Regions from separate parts of the Streptomyces sp. NPDC006602 genome, predicted to be linked through region 2. Evidence: riboswitches for the same ligand, from Rfam matches in the RefSeq annotation. Region 2 holds a riboswitch; each other region holds the start of a gene.
The links. Region 2 has a riboswitch for cyclic di-AMP ahead of ACFYO2_RS11960 (NlpC/P60 family protein). Riboswitches for the same ligand answer to the same signal wherever they lie in the genome.

Region 1 (4,389 bases), on a different contig from region 2:
CCAGCAGGTCGTCGCCGTGGAGGTGCTCCTGGACGCACCGCTGGAGGCCGAACCGGCCGGCCTGGACGGCGTCGCCACGATCATGGCGCGGGCCTTCTCCGAGGGCACCGACAAGCACTCCGCCGAGGAGTTCGCCGCCGAGCTGGAGCGCTGCGGCGCCACCCTCGACTCGCACGCCGACCACCCCGGCGTACGGCTGTCCCTGGAGGTCCCGGTCTCGCGCCTGGCCAAGGCGCTGGGCCTGCTGTCCGACGCCCTCAGGGCGCCCGCGTTCGCGGACAGCGAGGTCGAGCGACTGGTGCGCAACCGCCTGGACGAGATCCCGCACGAGCTGGCCAACCCGTCCCGGCGTGCCGCCAAGGAGCTCTCCAAGGAGCTCTTCCCGGCCACCTCGCGCATGTCGCGCCCGCGCCAGGGCACCGAGGAGACGGTCGAGAACATCGACTCCTCGGCCGTGCGCGGCTTCTACGAGAAGCACGTCCGCCCCGCCACCGCCACCGTGGTGGTCGTCGGCGACCTCACCGGCATCGACCTCGACGCGCTGCTCGGAGACACGCTCGGCTCCTGGACCGGTTCCGCGGCCCAGCCCCGTCCCGTGCCGCCGGTGACCGCCGACGACACCGGCAGGGTCGTCATCGTGGACCGCCCCGGAGCCGTCCAGACGCAGCTGCTGATCGGCCGTATCGGCCCAGACCGGCACGACCGCGTGTGGCCCGCGCAGGTGCTCGGCACCTACTGTCTGGGCGGCACCCTCACCTCCCGCCTGGACCGCGTCCTGCGGGAGGAGAAGGGTTACACCTACGGCGTGCGGGCGTTCGGGCAGGTCATGCGCTCCGCGCCGGACGGCACCGGCGCCGCGATGCTCGCCATCAGCGGCTCCGTCGACACCCCGAACACCGGTCCAGCACTCGACGACCTGTGGACAGTGCTGCGCACCCTCGCCGCCGGAGGGCTCACCGACGCCGAGCGTGACATCGCCGTGCAGAACCTCGTCGGGGTGGCACCGCTGAAGTACGAGACCGCGGCGGCCGTGGCGAGCACGCTGGCCGACCAGGTCGAGCAGCACCTGCCGGACGACTTCCAGGCGACGCTGTACCAGCAGCTCGCCGCGACCGGCACCGTGGAGGCCACCGCGGCGGTCGTGAGCGCCTTCCCGGTCGACCGGCTGGTGACGATCCTCGTCGGGGACGCGGCGCAGATCAGGGAGCCCGTCGAGGCCCTCGGCATCGGCGAAGTCACCGTCGTCTCGGCGGAGTAGGCGCACGCGCGCGTAGCGCGGTGGGCGTAGGCGCGCCCAGGGGCCCTGGTGACCGGAGAGTCACCAGGGCCCCTCCATGTCCGAATTGAGGGAGAGGTTGCCTGTCTGCCCTGTGGCATGCGCTACAAAAGCCGTGATCCGTTTGGGGATTGAAAGTTGCCGCGTTTAGCGTCATGCGGGCTGTTCGTCAGGCAGTGCGCCGCACCCGCGGCACCGGACAGTCATCGCCGAGTCCCCACATGGCGCGAGCCAGGGGAGCCGGGGACCCACACCACAAGTCCCTGGGGTGAATCGGACGCCCGCGCGCACCGCGAGGGGGCCCGTAGGAGACCTTCCTGCTCCGAACCCGTCAGCTAACCCGGTAGGCGAGAAGGAAGGAAAGGACCAGCCACCACATGGCGTTCACCTGCGCCACCGGGAAGCACCGTCGTCCCAGCCGGATGAAGCGCACCACCGCCCGTGCGGCGGGCGTGGCGGCGCTGACCACCACCGGCGTCATCGGCACCCTGGCCGCCCCGGCGCTCGCCGCCGAACCGGCCGCCGAGCAGACCGGTCTCATCCCCGTCATCAGCACCGACAACTCGATCGCCGACCAGATCGACGCCCAGGCCGCCGCCCAGAAGCAGGCCGCCGAGCAGGCCGAGGCGCGGAAGAAGGCCGAGGAGGCCGCGCGCAAGCAGGCTGCCGCCGAGGCCAAGAAGGCGGTCGCCGAGGCCAAGCAGGCCCGCGAGGCCAAGGAGCGCGCCGCCCGGGAGGCCGAGCGCAAGATCCTCAACGCCTTCGTCGCCCCCGTCTCCGGCTCGTACATCTCGACCGGCTACAAGTCCGGCGGCGCCGTCTGGTCCTCCGGCAGCCACACCGGCGTCGACTTCCACGCAGCGAGCGGCACCTCCGTCCACGCGGTCGGCTCCGGCACGGTCGTCGAGGCCGGCTGGGGCGGGTCGTACGGGAACAACGTCGTGATCAAGATGAACGACGGCACGTACACCCAGTACGGCCACCTGTCCTCCATCGGCGTCTCCGTCGGCCAGACGGTCACCCCGGGGCAGCAGATAGGCCTCTCCGGCGCCACCGGCAACGTCACCGGGCCGCACCTCCACTTCGAGGCCCGCACCACCGCGGAGTACGGCTCGGACATCGACCCCGTCGCCTACCTCCGCTCGCACGGTGTGAACGTCTGACGCTCGCGCCCGCGAACGACCCACGCGTGCGTCCCGGCATCGTCTGACGACAGACGGCTCCGCATCCCGAAGCCCCGGCTCCCCCAGCCGGGGCTTTCGGCGTTTGGGACGACCGTCTGTCCAAAAAATATCCATGGATTCCGGCCCGCCATCGGAAATTCCCGCTGATTGCAATAGAGTCACTGAACACACGTCAATCGTCGACGTTTCACGGGGATTAAAGCGGAGGTCGGTCATGCGTATTCCGGCGCACTCGGTATGCACGGCGATCCGGGACGACATCGTCGCGGGTGTCTACGAGCGCGGCAGCCGACTCACCGAGGAACTGCTCGCGCGCCGCTACGGCGTCTCGCGCGTCCCCGTCCGGGAGGCCCTGCGCACGCTGGAGGCGGAGGGCTTCGTGGTGACCCGGCGGCACGCGGGCGCGTGCGTCGCGGAACCCACCGAACAGGAGGGCGCCGACCTGCTGGAGATGCGCATGCTCCTGGAGCCGCTCGGCGCCTCCCGGGCCGCCCAGCGGCGGACCGAGGCCCATCTCAAGGTGCTGCGCGGCCTGGTCCGGCTGGGCCAGGAGCGTGCCAGGCGGGGCAACAGTGAGGATCTGCGCTCCCTGGGGGCATGGTTCCACGAGACGCTCGCGCAGGCCTCGGGCAGTGCCGCGATGACCTCGATGCTGACCCAGCTGCGCCACAAGATCGCATGGATGTACGCGGTGGAGGCGCCGGCCAACCCCGTGGAGTCGTGGGCGGAGCACGGCGGGATCGTGGACGCGGTGGCGCGCGGCGACGGCGAACGCGCGCGGGCGCTCACGGCGCTGCACACGGAGCGCGCGACGGCGGCGCACCGGCTGCGATTCACCGGCGGCGGGGATCGGCCGGACCGTGTGAGGAACTCGCAACATCCCGTAAACATGACGGGCCTGCGGCATTAACACAGGCACCGTATACAAAGAGGGGATAATTCGCGGGGGATTATTTCTGCTGCCCGTGAGCGGGAAATGCGAAGGGCTCGCCCGATAATTCGGGCGAGCCCTTCGCGGCAAACGTCAATTGCGTGCTCAGACGGTTTCGGGGAGTTCCTCGAGACCCTCGGAGACCAGCTTCGCCAGACGGTCGAGGGCCACGTCGGCGCCCTCGGCCTCGGAGGCGAGGACGATCTCCTCGCCGCCCTGGGCGCCCAGACCGAGGACGGCCAGCATGGAGGCCGCGTTGACGGGGTTGCCGTCGGCCTTGGAGATCGTCACCGGGATGCCTGCGGCCGTGGCGGCCCGGACGAAGATGGAAGCGGGGCGGGCGTGGAGACCCTCGGCCCAGCCGACGTTGACGCGGCGCTCAGCCATGTGATGCTGCCCTTCGATGTATCAGGTTGTCTAGACCAGTTTCCCATATCATGAAGCATGCCCGGAGCGGTCCTTCGTCCCGCCCCGCGCTGCCGCCGAACCGCGGCCTCGGTCCGGCTGACGTCCTCCACAGACTGCCTCGCGCCGTTGTCGTACGCGAGCCGTACTCTGGGGCCCATGCAGACCTCGTCGGACCGGCACGAGTACCCCGCCCACTGGGAAGCCGACGTGGTGCTGCGCGACGGGGGTACCGCGCGCATCCGGCCCATCACCGTTGATGACGCCGATCGCCTCGTCAGCTTCTACGAGCAGGTCTCGGACGAGTCGAAGTACTACCGCTTCTTCGCGCCCTACCCTCGTCTGTCCGCCAAGGACGTCCACCGCTTCACGCACCACGACTTTGTGGACCGGGTGGGACTCGCGGCCACCATCGGCGGCGAGTTCATCGCCACCGTACGCTACGACCGCATCGGCCCCGATGGCGTGCCCGCCTCGTCCCCCGCCGACGAGGCGGAGGTCGCCTTCCTCGTGCAGGACGCCCACCAGGGACGCGGAGTGGCCTCCGCCCTCCTCGAACACATCGGGGCCGTCGCGCGCGAGCGGGGTATCCG
Region 2 (4,389 bases):
AGGACGGTAGCCGGGCCCGCGCCGGACTCGACGATGGTACGGAGGTCCTCCATCAGCGTGTTGAACCGCTTCACGGCGTTCGTGGAGCGCGCGGCCATGCCGTACGCCTCGTCGACGCGCTTGAGCGCCTGCGGGAAGCTGATCTTCTCGCGCTGGGACAGGGCGTCGATCATCGCCTCAGCGCGGTCGCCGATGCCGCGCTTGGGGACGTTCAGGATCCGGCGCAGCGGCACCGAGTCCTCCGGGTTGGCCAGCACCCGCAGGTAGGCCAGGACGTCCCGGACCTCCTTGCGCTCGTAGAAGCGGACGCCGCCGACGACCTTGTAGGGCAGGCCGACGCGGATGAAGACCTCTTCGAAGACACGGGACTGGGCGTTCGTGCGGTAGAAGACGGCGACGTCTCCCGCCTTCGCCTCGCCCGCGTCGGTGAGGCGGTCTATCTCGTCGGCGACGAACTGCGCCTCGTCGTGCTCGGTGTCGGCGACATAGCCGGTGATGCGCGCGCCCGCGCCCGCGTTGGTCCACAGGTTCTTGGGGCGGCGGGACTCGTTGCGCTCGATGACGGCGTTGGCGACGGTGAGGATCGTCTGCGTGGAGCGGTAGTTCTGCTCCAGGAGGATCGTCGTCGCGTCCGGGTAGTCCTCCTCGAACTGGAGGATGTTGCGGATGGTCGCGCCGCGGAAGGCGTAGATCGACTGGTCGGCGTCGCCCACGACGCACAGTTCGGCGGGCTGCAGGTCGTACTCGCTGGGTGGTACGTCCACCGGGTGCTCGGCGGTGCCGACGAGTTCCCTGACCAGGGCGTACTGGGCGTGGTTGGTGTCCTGGTACTCGTCCACGAGGACGTGCCGGAAGCGGCGGCGGTAGTGCTCGGCCACGTCCGGGAACGCGCGCAGGAGGTTGACGGTCGTCATGATCAGGTCGTCGAAGTCGAGGGCGTTTGCCTCGCGCAGTCGCGACTGGTACATGGCGTAGGCCTGCGCGAGGGTCTTCTCGAAGCCGTCGGTGGCCTGGGCGGCGAAGTCCTCCTCGTCGATCAGCTCGTTCTTCAGGTTCGAGATCTTGGCGCTGAAGGACTTCGGCGGGAAGCGCTTGGGGTCGAGGTCCAGGTCGCGGCAGACCAGGGCCATCAGGCGCTTGCTGTCGGCCGCGTCGTAGATCGAGAACGAGGAGGTGAAGCCGAGCTTCTTCGACTCCCGGCGCAGAATTCGCACGCACGCGCTGTGGAACGTCATCACCCACATGGCGTTCGCTCGCGGGCCGACGAGCTGCTCGACGCGCTCCTTCATCTCGCCCGCGGCCTTGTTGGTGAAGGTGATCGCGAGGATCTGGCCCGGATGCACGTTCCGCTCGCCCAGCAGGTACGCGATCCGGTGGGTGAGCACGCGGGTCTTGCCGGAGCCGGCGCCGGCCACGATGAGCAGCGGGGTGCCGTGGTGCACGACCGCGGCACGCTGGTTCTCGTTCAGCCCGTCCAGGAGCGCGGCCGGGTCCACCACCGGACGGGGGGCGCCGTCGCGGTAGTACCCTCCCCCACTCTCGGCTCCGCTCGAGCGGGGGGACCCCCATCGGTCCGGCGGCGCGTCGAACTTCCCGCCGAACAGATCGTCCGGAACCGGCTCCGGTACGTGATCGTCGTCGGGCGGCGGTGGTTCTTCCTCGTGGGCCCGAGGGGCCTGGAGGTTCGCCAGGAAGCTGTCATCAAAGAGGCTGCTCATCGCTCTCCGAGTCTAGGACGCCCCACTGACACCCCGCCGCCGCCCCAAGAACTTCGCCTGTTCCGATGGTTCAGAAGGCTCAGAAGGCTCAGAAGGCGAGGATCTTCCAGAGCTGGCCGCCCGGCGTCTTCCTGCCCTCCAGGACCGTGCCGTCACGGTCGGCGATCGACCAGGCCGAGACGTAGACCTTGCCGTCGTACGGGTCGACGGCCACGCCCGCCGGGACGGCACCTTCACGCTCGTACGTTTGCCGTGCGAGACCTTCGTCACCTGGCCGGCGAAGAGCTGGCTGACGTACAGGTCGCCCTTGTCGTTGAGGGCCAGGCCACCGATGGAGCCGAAGCCGGACTTCCAGCCGAGGATCTTGCCGGTCCAGGGGGCGACCGTCCACACGCGCGTGAGGTGAGGCCGACGCACGTCTCGCCCTCGGATCCCTCCCCGATGCACTTCTTGCCGCCCTGGCCGACCTCGGCGACGTACAGCTGGCCGTCGTCGTAGGAGAGCTGTCGCGGGTTGTCGAGGCCGGTCGCGATCACCCGGACGACGGGTTTGCCCGAGGTCTGCCCCCCGTCGGCACTGGCGGGTGCGATGCCCGCGGTGGCGGCGAGTGCTGCTCCTGTCGCGATTCCCGTGGCGACGAGTGTCCTGCGCTTCCTCATGGCCGTGCCTCTCTCACCCAGTCACGGCACCGGACCGCGCCGGGGTGGAAGCTAGCGCCCCGAAGCGGGCGGACGTCGCCACTCCAGCGAAAATACGCCCAAGTCGTGGCAGATCACTCCGGATCGACCACAAGAAGCCACGCCCTGACCCAAGGTCACGAAAATGTATCGGGCATATCGAACATCAACCTTCACAGGGGCCACACCTGTTGGCTACCGTGCCGGGCAGGCCGTACGACACCCACCGGCGAACGTCGCCGGGCCGCACGGCCTCCGCCGAGTCCGACGCGCCGCCGTGCGCCCGGAGCCGGGGACCCACCGACCTTGGGGTGAATCGGCTCGCACTCCCTTCGAGGGAAGGGCCGTAGGGCAAACCTTCCTAACCACCCGCCCGAACCCGACAGCTAACTCGGTAGGCGGAACGTGGAAGGAGTCGCCTCCCTTGGCGTCGCACCGCAAGTCGCGTCCTTCGGGTACGCGCGTAGCAGGCATCCGGACCCCTGCCCTGGCCACGGCCGCCCTCACCTCCGTGGCCCTCCTGTCCCAGACGGCCAATGCCGCCCCGTCGACCGACGACAAACCGAGCCTTGAAGAAGTCGAGAAGAAAGTCGACGACCTGTACCGGCAGGCCGAGTCGGCCACCGACAAGTACAACGCGGCCCAGGAAAACACCGTCAAGCAGCGCAAGCGCGTCGACACCCTCCTGGACGACGTCGCCCAGCGCACCCAGAGGCTCAACGAGGCGCGGGAGGAACTTGGTTCCTTCGCCGCCGCCCAGTACCGGACCGGCGCGTCCGCCCCCGACACGGCGACCTTCCTGCTCGCGGACTCCCCGCAGGACTACTTCGACCAGTCCCAGCTGATGGGCCGGCTGACCAATCGTCAGAAGGGCGCGGTCGACGACTACGTCACCGAGCAGTCCGCGACGATGGCGAAGCGCCAGGAGGCCACCCAGAGCCTTCAGAAGCTCACCGAGTCGCAGAGCGACCTGAAGACCTCCAAGGCCACCGTCCAGAAGAAGCTGGCCGACGCCCGCGCGCTGCTGTCGCAGCTGACCGCCGAGGAAAAGGCCCGGCTCGCGGCGATCGAGCAGAAGAAACAGCAGGAGGCCGCGGCCAAGGCGGCCGAGCTGGCGCGGCAGCAGGCGGCGGAGCAGAAGGCCCAGGAGGAGGCGGCGGCTCAGCAGGAGGCGAGCAGCGGCACCTCAGGCTCTTCCTCCTCCACCGCCACCGACTCGTCCACCACGGACTCCTCGTACGCCACCAAGGCCGAGAAGGCCCTCGCCTTCGCCCGCGCCCAGATCGGCAAGCCGTACGTCTGGGGCGCCACCGGCCCCGAGTCCTACGACTGCTCCGGCCTCACCCAGGCCGCCTGGAAGGCCGCCGGCGTCGACATCCCGCGCGTCACCTACGACCAGGTCAACGCCGGCACCACGGTCTCCCTCTCCGCCGCCCAGCCCGGCGACCTGGTCTTCTTCTACGACGACATCAGCCACGTCGGCCTCTACATCGGCAACGGCATGATGATCCACGCCCCGAAGCCGGGCGCGTACGTCCGCGAGGAGTCCATCTACTACGACGGCGAGTCGTCGATCTACAGCGTCGTGCGGCCGGCCTGACACGACGCTCGGAGGCGGTGCCGGCGGCCTACGTCGCCGGCACGTCCGAGATCAGTCCGCGATCAGGTCCGCGATCACGTCCACAGCACCGCGATGAAGATGTTCGCCGTGGTCAGCGCGCCGACCAGCCCGAACAGCCGCTTGTCCACCGCCTCCTCGTCCCGCTGGACGTAGACGAGACCAAGGATCACGATCAGCAGGGCCAGCTTCACGCCGATCTTGATGTTGTTGACGGACTGGTCGTCGGCCTGGTTGAGGCCGACCAGGATCACGCCGGTGACCAGCATCGTCAGCGCGCCGTGCAGCATCGCCGGGACGAAGCGGGCGGTGCCCTGGCCCATCGCCTTCATCTGGTTGAGGAAGCCGCCGAGCAGCGAGGCGATGCCGACGATGT
Region 3 (4,389 bases), on a different contig from region 2:
GCGGACACCCCCCGACACGTCCCCTTGCCGCCGTACGCGGGTGCGGGTGCGTGCGCCTTGCGGCGCCGGTGGCGGTCGGGCGAGGCCCGCCTCCTAGCCGACCGAGTCGGGTGGTGGGTGGGCGTAGGTCGGTGGTCTGGGGGCGGAGCCCCCAGTGACGCCCGCACCGGCGCCGGGTGATCGATCGGATCGACGGATCCTGCACCTCGGTCGCCCGCGACCACCTGGGTGCGACTTCCGTCCCGCGGATGGCGTACACTGGAGTCACAACGACGCGGGGTGGAGCAGCTCGGTAGCTCGCTGGGCTCATAACCCAGAGGTCGCAGGTTCAAATCCTGTCCCCGCTACTGAAGGCCGAGGGCCGGAATCCAGAAATGGGTTCCGGCCCTCGGTCTTTGTGTGCCGCCTGCCTTGGCCCTCGTTGTTACGAGGGGTGATCGGGTGAGTGCCCTCCGCATAACAACTGACACACCGTCAATACCTCTGAGCTTGCTGAGGCTTGGTCAACTCGCCCGTTTTTCGCCCGTCATGGACCGTAAGTCCTGGGCGGAAAGATTAATGATCAAGTGGAACAGCTTGGAATCCGGGCCCCGCGTCTATTAACGTTCGATAACGCAGCGCGGTCGTCCCAGCCGTCACAAGAGTCGGCTCCGTGCGCACGCGCCGAATCCCGCAAGGGAACCGGGGAACCACCACCTTGGGGTGAATCGCGCGGATACCACCGTGAACTCACGGCAGGTATACGCGCGTAGGAGACCTTCCTGCTCCGAACCCGTCAGCTAACCCGGTAGGCGAGAAGGAAGGAAAGGAGCACGCCCACGTGGCGTCCAACCGGCCTGCCCCAGAAGCCCCGTTCGTGCCGAGCCAGCGCGACACCGAGACCTTCGGCTACGGCACTTTCACCGACGAGGGCCCCTGGACGGAGTGGAATCCCACCGAGGACTCCATCCGACCCGTACGTGGCCGGCATCGTGTCGCCAAGCAGCGCGGCGGACTCGCCCGCAGCTCCACCGTTCTAGGCGTCGGTGTCATAGCCGCCGTCGGCGCGGGCGGCATGGCCAGCGCGCAGACCGGCAAGCCGCCGGTGTCGATCTCCCTGCCCGACCTGCCCAACGTGGGCTCCCTCATCACGGACGACTCGGACGCCGCCGAGGACTCCGTCACCGCGCTCAGCAGCGTCAGCGCGACCTCGGCCGACACCGAGCAGGGCACCGCCGACGCCGGCGAGGCGCTGCGCACCCGGATCATGGCCCAGGCCGAGCAGCAGCAGGACCAGGTCGAGAGCAAGGCCGCCGCCGACGCCGTGGCCGCCGCCGAGAAGCAGGTCGCCGAAGCGGCCGCCAAGGCGGAGCAGGAGGCCAAGGCCGAAGCCGCCGCCGCGAAGAAGAAGGCGGAGGAGGAGGCCGCGAAGAAGGCCGAGGCCGAGCGTCTCGCCGAGCTGGCGAAGCAGTACGCGCTGCCGACCTCCTCGTACACGATCACCTCCACCTTCGGTCAGGCCGGCTCCCTGTGGTCGTCCGGCTACCACACCGGCCTCGACTTCGCCGCGCCCACGGGCACGCTCATCAAGGCCATCCACAGCGGGACGATCACGCAGGCCGGCTGGGACGGGTCGTACGGCTACAAGACCGTGCTCACCCTCGACGACGGCACGGAGCTCTGGTTCGCCCACCAGTCCTCGATCAGCGTCAGCGTCGGCCAGAAGGTCAACACGGGTGACGTGATCGGGCGCGTGGGTGCGACGGGGAACGTGACCGGGGCGCATCTGCACCTCGAGGTCCACCCCGACGGTTCCGACTCCGGCATCGACCCGATGGCCTGGCTGCGGAGCAAGGGCCTCAACCCCTGAGGCCCGTCTTCCTTCTTCTTCGCTCTCGCTTCGCAGGCTCGCTCGAGATCGGGCGCCTGACGGAGGCTTCGGCCTGATCCTCGGCCCGGTCGCTTGTCCGGGGGCCACGTCCGACGTGGTTCGCGGCTACGTCCGATACGGGTTGTAGGAGTGGTACGAGTTGTAGGAGGGGTACGGCGCCGCTGGATACACCGGCGCCGTCGGCGCCGGGTATCCGTACACCCCGTACACCGGCCACGGCGGTGCGGCCACCGCCACCGGCGGTGCCGTCGCCCGTGCCGCGTGGTCCAGCGCGGGACGCGCCACGTCCCGACGCCACCACAGCTCGGCCAGCAACTCCCGTTCCCGTACGGCGAAGTCGGCCCCCGCCCGCCCACGGCGCGCGCGCTGCCGTAGGAACGCCAGTGAGGTCGCGTAGGCCTCGTACTGCGCCACCGCCCGTGCCGCGGGGCGTCCGAAGTGCTGCCGGGCGTACCCGCGGGCCAGTCGCCGTGCCCGCATCGAGCCGAGGGCGTACGGCTCGGCCGGTGTCAGCCAGCCCGCCACGGTGTACGCGGGGAGCTCTTCCCGTACGGTCCTCAGCTCACGCTGCCGGGTCCAGATGACGAGCCAGGTCAGCAGCCCGAACGCGGGGACCATGAACGCCGCGTAGACCGCGAAGAACCCGTACTCGCCGATTGTCGAGGAGCCGTTCCAGATCGCGTGCATGCCCATCGCGAGCAGCAGCCCGGACAGCGGCAGCAGGACGCGCCGCAGGTGGTGGCGCTCCGCCGAGAGCGCGGAGATGCCGAAGCCGATGCCGGTGAGGACGGTGAAGAGCGGGTGCGCGAACGGCGACATGATGATCCGCACGAAGAAGGTCGCCGCGGTGACGGAGGCGATGCCGGTGTCGCCGGTCAGCTGGTCGGTGCCGAAGGCGGTGCCGAGGTAGAGGATGTTCTCGGTGAAGGCGAAGCCGGTGGCGGTGACCCCGGCTATCACCACTCCGTCGACGATCCCGGTGAAGTCCCGGCGCCGGAAGAGGAAGACGAGTAAAACGGCCGCGGCCTTGGCCGACTCCTCCACGACGGGCGCTATGACGGTCGCGCCGAGGGTGTCCGCGCTGGAGGGGTCCGCCGTGGCCGTCGCTATCCATCTGGTCGCGAAACTGTTGGCGATGATCGCTATCAGCGCCGCCGCGCAGGCTCCCCAGGCGAAGGAGAACAGCAGATTGCGCCACGGGCCGGGTTCGACCCGGTCGAGCCACCGGAAGGCGGCGATGAGGAGCGGGACGGGCAGTACGGCGAGTCCGAGCCCGACCAAGAACCCCTCCGTACCGGTCTGCCGGCGGACCAGGGCGAGGATGACGAGCCCGGAGAGTGCGAGCAGGGTGCTCAGTGCGCCATAGCGCACCCACTTCTTCTGCCACCAGTGCGCGTGCCGCAGTGCGCCGCCGGTCGGATCACCGGGATGCGTCGGGTAGGGGGGAACGGTGGCCACGGCATTGACCCTAACGAGGCAGAGGCGCCGTCCGCAGGGGGAAGAGGGGGGTCAGGCGCCGGTGGGGGCTGGTCCTTGTGCTCTACACGTTGCTCTACGAGGTGGTTTGCCTGTTGTTCTGCGAGGTGCTCTACGAGTGCTCTACGCGGCGGAAGAGCAGGTCGTTCACGACATGACCCTTCTCCAGTCCCTGGCCCTCGAAACGGGTCAGCGGCCGGAACTCGGGACGCGGCGCAAAACCGCCCTCGCGCTGTGTGTTCTCGAAGCCGGGATGCGCCGTGAGCACCTCGAGCATCTGCTCGGCGTACGGCTCCCAGTCCGTCGCACAGTGCACGATCGCCCCCGGTCCGAGCCGGGTGGCGGCGAGGTCGAGGAACTCCGGCTGGATCAGCCGCCGCTTGTGGTGCCGCTTCTTCGGCCAGGGGTCGGGGAAGTACACGCGCAGACCGGCCAGGGAGTCCGGGGCGAGCATCTCGCGCAGCAGGATGATGGCGTCGCCGTTGCCGACGCGGATGGTGGACAGTCCGTTCTGGTCGGCGAGATTGAGCAGATTTCCCTGCCCAGGAGTGTGTACGTCGACTGCGAGGATGTTGGTGCCGGGGTCGGCGGCCGCCATCCGGGCCGTGGCCTCACCCATCCCGAACCCGATCTCGAGCACGACGGGGTTGTCGTTCCCGAACAGTTCGGTGAGGTCGATGACCCGCTGCCCGTCGATGTCGAGTCCCCACTTGGGCCACAGCCGCTGCAACGCGTCCGCCTGCCCCGCCGTCACCCGACTGCGCCGAGGCTGAAAGCTCCGGATCCGCCGCTCGAAGTGCGACCCCGCAGGATCGGCACTCGGCCCGTCGGGAAACCGAGGCTCCCCCTTGGCGCGAACATGCCGGACGGACACACCGGGCGCATGAGGGGTGGCCTGGCTGGCTTCGGGAACATCGAGGGACTCAGACACAGTGAGCCCAATTTTACGACCCCGGACCCCCGACTCGGTCGCTCGAAAGGCGCAGCGCCCCGGTTCGCACCATTCAGCCCGTCCGGCGTTTGAGGACGAGGCCCTTCGGGCC
Region 4 (4,389 bases), on a different contig from region 2:
ACCCCGCGCATCACGACGAGCCCGCGCACGCCAAGGGCAAGACCGGCATCCCCGGGGAGCGCAAGGCCGAGTTGATGACGCATCTGCTCAACATCGACCCGCCGGACCACACGCGGCTGCGTCGGCTCGTATCCAAGGCGTTCACCCCGAGACGCGTCGCCGAATTCGCGCCCCGCGTGCAGGAGTTGACCGACCACCTCATCGACCAGTTCGCCGACAAGGGCAGCGCCGACCTCATCCACGACTTCGCCTTCCCGCTCCCCATCTACGCGATCTGCGACCTGCTCGGGGTCCCCCGCGCGGACCAGGACGACTTCCGCGACTGGGCGGGCATGATGATCCGGCACGGGGGCGGACCGCGTGGCGGGGTCGCACGGTCGGTGAAGAAGATGCGCGGCTATCTCGCCGAGCTCATCCACCGCAAGCGCGAGGCCCTTACGGCCCAGAGCACCCCCGGTGAGGACCTCATCTCCGGTCTGATCCGGGCCTCCGACCACGGCGAGCACCTCACCGAGAACGAGGCCGCGGCCATGGCCTTCATCCTCCTGTTCGCGGGATTCGAGACCACCGTCAACCTCATCGGCAACGGCACCTACGCCCTCCTGACCCACCCCGAGCAGCGAGGCCGGCTCCAGAAGGCCCTCGCCGCCGACGACACGGCACTGCTCGAGACCGGCGTGGAGGAACTCCTCCGATACGACGGCCCCGTCGAGCTCGCCACCTGGCGGTTCGCCACCGAGCCGCTGAGCATCGGCGGGCAGGACATCGCGGCCGGCGACCCCGTCCTCGTCGTACTGGCCGCTGCCGACCGGGATCCGGAGCGGTTCGCCGATCCGGACACCCTCGACCTCTCCCGGCGTGACAACCAACACCTCGGATACGGCCACGGCATCCACTACTGCCTCGGTGCCCCCCTGGCCAGACTGGAGGGGCAGACCGCGCTCGCCACGCTGCTCACCCGCCTCCCGGACTTGCAACTCGCCGTGGATTCCGCTGATCTGCGGTGGCGGGGCGGTCTCATCATGCGCGGACTGCGGACGTTGCCCGTCGAGTTCACGCCGCGTGTATGACTGCGCTCACCTGCGTAAAGCTGACCCACCCTCAACTCTGTGATCTTCACGTGATCTACGCGGCATTAACTTGTGACAAGTGATCGGCTGCCTATACGTTCACGGATCAGCGCGGCGCCTCACCCGCCGCGCTGGTCACTGTTGCCTCGCGAAAGGTCTCCGCATGCTCTCCGGGAACGGCCGCCATCGTCGCCCCCGCCAGGCTCCGGCCATCCTCGTCGCGGCCGGAGTGACCGGCTCCGCCATCGCGATCCCGCTCCTCGGTGCCACCGGCGCCAGCGCGGCGACCGGCACCACGTGGGACCAGGTGGCCAACTGCGAGACGGGCGGCTCCTGGAGCCAGGACAAAGGCGACGGGTACTACGGCGGACTGCACATCGCCCAGGAGGACTGGGAGCAGTACAGCGGCCTCGACTTCGCCTCGAGCCCCGACCAGGCCAGCCGCTCCCAGCAGATAGCCGTCGCCGAGAAGATCCTCGCGGCCAAGGGCGTGGGCTACTGGTCCACCTGCGGTCTGCTCAACGGCCTCAGCAAGGACTCGGGGGCGGCCGACGTCGACACGGGCGTGGCGGACGAGGTGACCTCGGGCGCCGACGAATCGTCCGGCTCGACCGGCTTGTCCGACTCCTCCCGATCGTCGGCCGACTCGCCCGGTGACACGTCTTCGGATGCGCCTTCGTCGTCCGCGTCGACCTCTCCGTCCGACGCCCGGTCGAATTCTTCCGGGAAGGCCGACAAGACCGGCGAGGGCGACAACCCGGCCAAGTCCGACACCTCGGCCGATTCCGACTCGACCCCCAGTGCCTCGCCGGACTCCGGCGGCGACTCCACAGGCGCGCCGAAACAGGACGACTCGGACAACTTCTGGCAAGAGGGCGGCTCTTCGGCCCTCGTCGACACCGGCGCCCTCGTCGCGGGCAAGCACCGCGGCGGCAGCGCCGACGAGACCGCGGTCGGCACCGACACCGCCAGTGCCGACACGAGCGCCTCCGGCGGCCGGCACGCCGCCCGCGCGGACTCGTACACCGTCCGCCCCGGAGACACTCTCGCGTCCATCGCCGACTCCCTTGACCTCGAAGGCGGGTGGCGTGAGCTCTACGCGGAGAACAAGCAGGCGATCGGCGCCGACCCGAGTGTCATCGCGCCCGGTCAGACCCTCATCGTAGGTATCGAATAGGGCGAAAACGAGCGGGAGTTCGCGCCGCATTTCGCGCTGAATGTCCGGTTCGGTGAAAGTGTGGGATGACTCTCAGAAGCCCTGATCGTCTTTGAAATTCCGCGGATCGCGTGTCTACCGTCAGGACCGCTCGCCAACACGAGCCCCGACTGCCGCAACGCCGAATCCTGCCAGCGGCCGTACGGGAACAGTCGTCGCGTAAAGCGCCGTAGGCAGGAGCGGGGGACCCAAGGTAAGTGCCGGGACCAGCAGTTGAAGCTGGCTCCGGCTTGGGGTGAAGCCATGTTCCGCAAGGGACGTGGCCGGGCAACTCAACCGGCCCGAACCCGACAGCTCACCTCGCAGGCGTCGGTGAGGGGATCCACCATGCTGTTTTCCGGCAAGGGCAAGCACCGCCGTCCGTCCAAGGCCACTCGTGCCATCGCCATCGCCGGTGTCACCGGTGCCGCCGTCGCCGCCCCGCTGATGGCGGCCGGCAACGCCTCCGCCGCCACCGCCTCCGAGTGGGACGCCGTGGCCCAGTGCGAGTCCGGCGGCAACTGGTCCATCAACACCGGCAACGGCTACTACGGCGGTCTCCAGTTCTCCGCCTCCACCTGGGCCGCGTACGGCGGCACGCAGTACGCCGCGCAGGCCAACCAGGCCTCCAAGTCCCAGCAGATCGCCGTCGCCGAGAAGGTCCTCGCCTCCCAGGGCAAGGGCGCCTGGCCGAACTGCGGCGTGAACCTGTCGAGCTCCGCCTACAACGGCAGCGCCGACACCTCGTCGAACACCTCCAGCGGCTCCTCGGGGACCACGACCCGTTCCACCGAGCAGCAGGCCTCCCGTTCCGCGGACCGCCCGGCCTCGAAGAAGACCGTCACCACCCCGACCGGCAAGAAGGTCAAGAAGGGCGACGGCGAGTACAAGGTCGTCTCCGGCGACACCCTCAGCTCCATAGCCGAGGAGAACGACGTCAAGGGCGGCTGGGCGAAGGTGTTCGAGCTGAACAAGGACATCGTCCAGGACGCCAACCTCATCTACCCGGGCCAGCAGCTGCACCTGAAGTGACACGCGGCTCGTAGCTGAACCACAGCGCTCTCCTGGACGTGGACTCCATAGTGGAGGCCTCGTGAGGGCCACCCCCGTCCCCACGGGCTCCCCGCTCCGGTGCGTCGTCCCCCGTACGCACCGGGGCGGGGCTTTTTGTGCCCCGCTTTTTGTTCCGTTCGGAAACAATTTACTTTCGGTTCTGTCCATGAGGTGGTCGACAGGCTGGCCGATCGCCCGGAGCCGGTTAGGCTCGTCTCGCAGAACCCACCGTGGTTCCGTGAGACCAGCGTCACATTGAAGAAGGAGATGCTCGTGCCGTCCATCGACGTCGTCGTAGCCCGGGAAATCCTGGACTCCCGAGGCAACCCCACGGTCGAGGTCGAGGTCGGCCTCGACGACGGCAGCACCGGCCGTGCCGCCGTTCCGTCCGGCGCCTCCACGGGCGCCTTCGAGGCCATCGAGCTCCGCGACGGTGACCCCAACCGCTACCACGGCAAGGGCGTGGAGAAGGCCGTCCTCGCCGTCATCGAGCAGATCGGCCCGGAGCTCGTCGGCTACGACGCCACCGAGCAGCGCCTGATCGACCAGGCGATGTTCGACCTGGACGCCACCGACAACAAGGGCTCGCTCGGCGCCAACGCCATCCTCGGCGTCTCGCTCGCCGTCGCCCACGCCGCCTCCGAGGCCAGCGACCTCCCCCTCTTCCGCTACCTGGGCGGCCCGAACGCGCACCTGCTGCCGGTGCCGATGATGAACATCCTGAACGGCGGCTCGCACGCCGACACCAACGTGGACATCCAGGAGTTCATGATCGCCCCGATCGGTGCGGAGTCCTTCTCCGAGGCCCTGCGCTGGGGCGCCGAGATCTACCACACCCTCAAGAAGGTGCTGAAGCGCAAGGGCCTGAACACCGGCCTCGGCGACGAGGGCGGCTTCGCCCCGAACCTCGGCTCCAACCGCGACGCCCTCGACCTCATCCTCGAGGCCGTCAAGGAGGCCGGTTACACCCCCGGCGAGCAGATCGGCCTCGCGCTCGACGTGGCCGCCTCCGAGTTCTACAAGGACGGCGTCTACCTCTTCGAGGGCAAGGAGCGCTCCGCCGCCGAGATG

Region 1: it holds a riboswitch for cyclic di-AMP, as region 2 does, so the genes downstream of both, ACFYO2_RS41015 (M23 family metallopeptidase) here and ACFYO2_RS11960 (NlpC/P60 family protein) in region 2, are expected to answer to the same signal.
Region 3: it holds a riboswitch for cyclic di-AMP, as region 2 does, so the genes downstream of both, ACFYO2_RS47875 (M23 family metallopeptidase) here and ACFYO2_RS11960 (NlpC/P60 family protein) in region 2, are expected to answer to the same signal.
Region 4: it holds a riboswitch for cyclic di-AMP, as region 2 does, so the genes downstream of both, ACFYO2_RS26345 (transglycosylase family protein) here and ACFYO2_RS11960 (NlpC/P60 family protein) in region 2, are expected to answer to the same signal.

Annotation. Positions count from the first base shown of each region.
Region 1 is NZ_JBIAHG010000033.1:27,141-31,529, reverse strand. It holds gene ACFYO2_RS41020 (M16 family metallopeptidase) at 1-1,258, shown strand, start outside; cyclic di-AMP (ydaO/yuaA leader) riboswitch at 1,474-1,640, shown strand; gene ACFYO2_RS41015 (M23 family metallopeptidase) at 1,654-2,439, shown strand; gene ACFYO2_RS41010 (GntR family transcriptional regulator) at 2,675-3,370, shown strand; gene ACFYO2_RS41005 (HPr family phosphocarrier protein) at 3,497-3,778, opposite strand; gene ACFYO2_RS41000 (GNAT family N-acetyltransferase) at 3,956-4,389, shown strand, end outside.
Region 2 is NZ_JBIAHG010000003.1:698,150-702,538, forward strand. It holds gene pcrA (DNA helicase PcrA) at 1-1,718, opposite strand, end outside; gene ACFYO2_RS11955 (hypothetical protein) at 1,807-1,932, opposite strand; cyclic di-AMP (ydaO/yuaA leader) riboswitch at 2,642-2,812, shown strand; gene ACFYO2_RS11960 (NlpC/P60 family protein) at 2,820-3,995, shown strand; gene ACFYO2_RS11965 (hypothetical protein) at 4,070-4,389, opposite strand, start outside.
Region 3 is NZ_JBIAHG010000063.1:70-4,458, forward strand. It holds tRNA gene ACFYO2_RS47870 (tRNA-Met) at 274-347, shown strand; cyclic di-AMP (ydaO/yuaA leader) riboswitch at 652-809, shown strand; gene ACFYO2_RS47875 (M23 family metallopeptidase) at 821-1,849, shown strand; gene ACFYO2_RS47880 (PrsW family intramembrane metalloprotease) at 1,976-3,328, opposite strand; gene trmB (tRNA (guanosine(46)-N7)-methyltransferase TrmB) at 3,459-4,277, opposite strand.
Region 4 is NZ_JBIAHG010000011.1:92,517-96,905, forward strand. It holds gene ACFYO2_RS26335 (cytochrome P450) at 1-1,070, shown strand, start outside; gene ACFYO2_RS26340 (transglycosylase family protein) at 1,234-2,247, shown strand; cyclic di-AMP (ydaO/yuaA leader) riboswitch at 2,442-2,610, shown strand; gene ACFYO2_RS26345 (transglycosylase family protein) at 2,614-3,297, shown strand; gene eno (phosphopyruvate hydratase) at 3,586-4,389, shown strand, end outside.